DNA from 2 places in the Lacrimispora struthionigena genome. Region 2 is predicted to be linked to the other one. Evidence: riboswitches for the same ligand, from Rfam matches in the RefSeq annotation. Region 2 holds a riboswitch; the other holds the start of a gene.
What was found. A riboswitch is a leader RNA that binds a small molecule or an ion and turns the genes downstream of it on or off. The one in region 2 is predicted to bind fluoride.
Positions count from the first base shown of each region.

Region 1 (3,149 bases), on a different contig from region 2:
TATGGCTGAGATGCTGATACTTGGCAGTGTTCGCGGTATTATTGATTGTATCAAGAGAATCCGTCAGTATGAGGGAGAAGCTGAAAAAGAGATAGTGGAATTAATGAATCGGCTGTTAAAATTTGAAGAGAATAACGTGGAACAGCTGAAGGCTTCTCTTTAGTCTGTGATAACAAATGCTGCACATAAAAACACGGAAAGAAATCCGGTTTTTATGTGCAGCATTTGTTATCTATTGGTTTTTCGCAAGCAAAACTTTATAAGACCGGTCAATGAGAAAGGCACCAAGTGGGGCAGTGACCAGAATTGATAAAACCGCCACAGTTAAAACAATATCTCCACAGGAAAGTCCCATGGCCAGAGGGAGTCCGCCTATTGCAGCCTGTACAGTTGCTTTTGGCATATATGCGAATGCAGTAAAAATCCGCTCTTTTTTGTTTAACGGTGTTTTTATCAGGCAGAGAAATACACCGGCCATACGAAATACAATCACACAAAAGATCAGAATTACGGCCATTAATCCAGCTTTAAGCGCATATTGTATATTTACGGTCGCTCCAACCAGAACAAATAGAAGAACCTCAGCAGCAACCCAGAGCTTAGAGAACTTCAGGGAAAGACGCCTGGATAACTCGTATTTTTTCTGCCTGAGTACAGCACCCAGTGCCATAACTGCAAGAAGACCAGAGAATCCGATGTTTCCCTTCAAATGATGCTCCGACGCCACAAGAAGGAAAGAGATGGATAGAATCAGTAAGACCTTTACGCTGTCTCTTAAGTGAATACGGGTAAAGAATGAAGACAGAATTATACCGGCAGCGGCACCGCTTATAAGACCAAATACAATCGAGGTGGGAATGGTAAGGAAATCGGACGGAGTGATGGCCTTCCCACCAGCAAGTCCGGTAAAGGCGGTGAATAATACGATTACGTAAACATCATCAACGGAAGCGCCTGCCATAATAATCTGTGGAATGCTTTTTGTGGTTCCGTAACCTGTCTCTATCAGCTTTAGCATTCTAGGGACAACAACTGCGGGTGAAACTGCAGCCACTACGGTACCCATGATAGCTGCTTCAAGCCTCGTGATACCGAGAAACATAGGGGCTAAAATGATCATTGCCGCAATCTCGCAGCTTGCAGGTATAAAACACATTAAAACGGCAGGGCGGCCCACTTTTTTCAAATCTTTCATATCCAGATTTAAACCTGCTCTGGTCAGTATAATAATCAGTGCAACCTGGCGAAGCTCCGTAGATATGCCTAAGAGAGAGGAATCCAGAAGCCGGAGGGCATAAGGACCCAGTATCATTCCAGTCAAAATCATTCCCAGAAGACTTGGAAGTTTTAACTTTTCAAAGAGAGAACCAAGAGTCATTCCTATAAGAAATACAAGTGCAAGTGATAATAACATACATTTTCTCCTTCTGTACAGTCGAATAAAAAAGCTGATGCGTCTGCGAGTTTTCATCACAGAAGTCATCAGCTTATTAAGCGGTTTAAGGTTTTACCTTAGGGAGAACTTCATTCCCTGCTTTCGTATTATATTACAATATGATTAATTTTACAATTAATTTTTGACTTTTTTACTGGCTGCGTAATGGGCAGGATACCATTTCTGGAACCATTTGGTAAAGCAGCCCAGCAGGAAAGGAAGTGCCGTGTTTATGACACTTAAAGATGCTATATGATCTGAAATAAGAAATAAATAAGTCCACAAAGGAGTAACCAGATACAGGATCCCCCAGCAAGCCGTTAAAATCCGGTTGGTTTTTATGAAAAGAGGATTCTTTAAAGCAGATTTTCCTCCATATTCATTCATGGAATAGTATGCGGTCAGGGGAATTTCTAAAAATACAGTTACAAACCACATGAGCCCGAATAAGAGATAGGATACGGGCACTAAAGCCACGGGAGAAAAACCTGATATGGCCAGTACTCCAAGAAATGCCGTCGTAAATCCTGAAAATACTTCAAATACAGTGGGCTGATACCGGAAAAAGAAGATAGGTATGGCTGTGCTGATCAAAATAGAAAGAATTCCCCCCAGGACTGGTTGTGTAATACCGATAAACCAAAGAGGAAACCATGGCAGCAGCATAAGAGTCATGTTGCTTTTCTTTTCTGGAACAACCTGTTGTACCTCGGTTTTTGATGAAGAACCCAGATAATCATCCCAGTGAAGCATCAGCTGAAAATCGCCATCAACCTGATAGAGATGTTTCATTAATGCAGCCTGGCCGTCAATCTCGCCTTTTGCAATGCTCATCCATACAGAAAGAGGAGTTGATATTCTGGTGGTAAAAGGCTGAAAGTCCTGGGTTAAAACCTTACAGCCGTCTTTTCCCATGATCAACTGGGCTGTTTTATCTTCATCGGTATAATGCATTTCCAAAACAAGGTCTTTTCCGTTCCAGGAATCCTTTCGGTAGAGTGCGGCCATCTGTCTGGTAAACGTAATGGCTGGATGGGATTTTTCCTGTACTCTGTTCTGATCCGGTGGATCGATTCCCCAGCTGGCATCTGCCATACGTTCAAATACATCTCTTGGAAAAAGAAACTGAGAAAGCAGATTTCGGGTTTCTTTGGTGATACTGCCTTCTGCAAACTCTCTGCCTGCGGCACGTACATACTCTAAATACTCCTCTGTACGATTTTTTAATTCAGGTACACTAAAAAGCTCTCCCTGGCCGCAGTATATAGATTCATAACTACTTTTACCCAGGTGATGAGAAAACTGCGCGTCAATGGCATCGTAATTGCCTTCTGCTGTATAAAAACCGCAGGTTGAGATTAATACATAACGCTTATCTGACATATCATACCGGGAGGGGTGGGCGCCGCTGTGATTGCCATTTTTCATGAAAGGTAAGACCATAGGCAGCTGCCTGTCCAGCAACGCCTTTAACTGGGAAGGAAGTCCAAAGTAATAAAGAGGAAAGCTGTATATTAAAACATCAGCAGATAGAATTTTTTCTATAACGACTGTCATGTCATCCGAAATGCAGCATTTTCCAGGGGTCTTCTTCCAACATTGAAAGCAGCCGATACATGGTTTGATATCCAGCTTTGAAACTGTCAGGGTTTCAGTCTGTATCGTTGATGTTTCCTTCATTCCCTGAAGGAATGCTTCTGTCAGTTTCAGGGAA
Region 1 covers NZ_JBMBWP010000002.1:2,398,913-2,402,061, reverse strand. Annotated here, with positions in the region: gene ACOAOT_RS20215 (hypothetical protein) at 1-163, shown strand, start outside; gene ACOAOT_RS20210 (cation:proton antiporter) at 233-1,414, opposite strand; fluoride riboswitch at 1,467-1,541, opposite strand; gene ACOAOT_RS20205 (NAD(P)H-dependent oxidoreductase) at 1,571-3,149, opposite strand, start outside.
Region 1: another riboswitch for fluoride. It lies ahead of ACOAOT_RS20210 (cation:proton antiporter); the one in region 2 lies ahead of ACOAOT_RS06050 (chloride channel protein).

Region 2 (3,149 bases):
AATACAAGGACAGAAAGAGCATATCTCTTTGCCCCCATTTCTTCGTCGCTTTTCACTCCCATGAGCTTATAGATTCCATATTCCACAGGTGCGAGCATTCGGGTCAGAAATACGTTCTGACCGGTCATCACCTTATATATATAAATGCCCAGTGGGATGGACAATCCAATAAGAAGAGAAACGTATAAAATGTCCTGAAGGATTATCATCTTCATAAATTCTCACCTCGAAATAAAATATAGAATAAGTAAATCAGCAAAGCCAGACCAATACAGCCTGATATTACCAGTACGATTCCCATTACTCTCAACTCCTTTTTTTTGTTATTTGCAATCATAATGATATCAGAAAAGATGTCAAGAATGTGTCAATTCATCATGATCGGTATCAAGAAAGTGTCAAGATAAAAACGGAGCCAATAACAGAACAATAACAGAAACAGGCTGACTTCGAAGAAATGAAGTCAGCCTGTTTCTCTATATGGTCTATAGCATATCCTGTAGATTTTTTTGAGCAGAATAGATGGACTTGTTATCGTTAAAGACATAAGCCACGCAGCATACCAGGAAAAAATACGGCACATAAGAGTATCCAAAAACCTCTGCTCCTATAAAAACAGGAGCCAAAAGCGTATTGGTAGCACTGCCGAAAACTGCCGTATATCCCAATGCTGCAGCAAATTCAACGGGCAGGCCAAGTATCACCGCCAGAGCAGCACCAAGAGTTGATCCAATGGAAAACAAAGGGGTAACTTCTCCTCCCTGAAATCCCGCTGCCAATGTAATTATTGTTAAAACAAGTTTTAAAACCCAGTCCCACTGGTATATCTTATCACCATGAAAGCTTGCTGAAATCAGGTTTGTACCAAGACCGGAATACCGTCCCATTCCTGACACAATCAGTAAAATCATCAGGAACGTTCCTACTATGGCTATTTTACTGACAGAACTCTGAAACCGGTTATTTAATTTGTCCTTCACCAGTTTTAATCCATGGGCAAACATTGCCCCCACTAAACCAAACATAATTCCTGATAAAATTAATTTCATAATAAATACAGGATCCAACTGTATCTGTGTCTGAAGATTATAATGAAATTTTTCCAGACCCAGGCTTCCGGAAACCCAGGTGGCCACAAAAGCTGCAATTACTGCAGGAAATAAAGCCGTATACTGCAAAGAACCCGCGATTAAAACTTCAAGTGCAAAGAAACACGCGGCAATGGGTGTCTGAAATAATCCAGAGAATCCTGCCGCCATACCTGTTACCAGGAATACCTTTGAATGGGAAACCATGTTCAGTTTACGGCCAACCCAGTGAGATACTGTTGCACCAATCTGTACCGCCACACCTTCACGTCCGGCGCTGCCCCCAAAGAGGTGGGTCAGCCATGTGCCGACTACTGTAAAAGGGATCAGCCGCAGAGGAATTTCATCTTCCTCTCCATGACCCACCTGGAAAACCAGACCCATTCCTTTTACACATTTTCCTCCGAACAAAGAATATGCTTTTGCTATGATTACTCCTGCTACAGGTAAAAATAATATAAGGGGGAAGAAATAGTGTTCCCGGACATCGGTTAAAAAAAGCAGCATTTTACCAAAGCCTGCATCAAGTGCACCTACTACAGCTCCAATTACCACTGCGCATATCCCTAATATAAAAAGCTGCCTTATATTTTTCAACTTTTCTAAAAGCATTGTAATTTTTCTCCTTAACAAAAAAATAACTGACCACTTCTGTATATTTAACATAAATATACAGAAGCCATCAGCAAAGTGCGGTTTGAATCCAACGATCCAGGGAGAGCTTCATTCCCAGTCCAATAATAGTACTAAGTTTACTTTCTTTTTCAGACCTTGTCAAGTACACTCCTGTAAATAACTGCAGAAAAACGGTAGAATCCTGTTTGTAAATGTGGTATGCTCTGATAAAGTAAAAATGAAACCGCCTTAGTATAAAGGAGATTAACGTTAATGATTTTTGAGATAACAGATACCATTCATGAAACCGATGAAAAATATATTTTTGAAGGCTTGCTGGAATATAATTTAGAAAGAATTGAAGACAAGAATCCCAGGGATCTGGGTATCTATCTTCCAGATGAAACAGGCAGAAAAATTGCAGGGTTAATCGGTAGCACCCATGGAAACTGGCTGTTTGTAAAGTATCTCTGGGTAAGCAAAGAGTTGCGTGGAAAGCAGATCGGAAGTAAAATTTTAATCCAGGCAGAAGAAACCGCAAAAGAACGTGGGTGTAAGTATTCATTTTTAGATACATTTAGTTTTCAGGCGCCTCTGTTTTATAAAAAACATGGATACAAAGAAGTCTTTACATTAGAGAACTATCCAGTAACGGGAAAGCGCTATTATTTCACCAAATCTTTATAAATAACAATAGTACGGCAGGAAATCCCGTGGCACACAGCACCGGGATTACCTTGCGTCACAGAAGTGTTCCTTTTTTATTACTTTACCAATCCTTTATTTTTAGCATAATCACAAACAAAGAACGTGAATGCAAAGATCAATAATATGAATGCTGACAGGAAATCCCATATATCAATTAAAGGTTCAGATATCATTCTTGATAATATTATATTTATAATTAACATGAATGGAATGGATAACAAAAAAGTTATTCCTCCAGCAACTAATTTTCTTTCTCTTAAGCGATTGAAAATCACAAATAAGAGCCATAAGTACGCTGTCGAAATAATTGCCATAATTGCACCAACTGAAAAAATAGCATTAACTTTTATAAGGCTTCTCAATATAAATAGATATGGAATGATAAAGATACTTACTGATATCAGGCCTCCATTAATTCCCTTTCTCCCTGATATAATAATTGGGAACGATACAACCCAGGTAAATATTAAACTTTTCTGCTAACTGTGCCTGAGTCAATTTTTTCTCCTTACGACATTTAGCAATAAATTTTCCAATTTCAACCTGATTCATCGCAGTGCTCCTTTCCTCTCGAACTTTACACCTTTTGCCGGTGATATAAACGAACTATAAGTTGAATTATGGCAACTCAACCTATGGTTGGGGAGTAGTTTTCTATAAAGTCCGCTCTTTATTCTCAGTTTAGCATATAATCATGCAATCTAAAAGAATTATATTAGCATTGAATATCATATATAA
Region 2 covers NZ_JBMBWP010000001.1:1,331,674-1,334,822, reverse strand. Annotated here, with positions in the region: gene kdpA (potassium-transporting ATPase subunit KdpA) at 1-215, opposite strand, end outside; gene ACOAOT_RS06050 (chloride channel protein) at 486-1,700, opposite strand; fluoride riboswitch at 1,755-1,828, opposite strand; gene ACOAOT_RS06045 (GNAT family N-acetyltransferase) at 1,977-2,390, shown strand; gene ACOAOT_RS06040 (hypothetical protein) at 2,535-2,894, shown strand.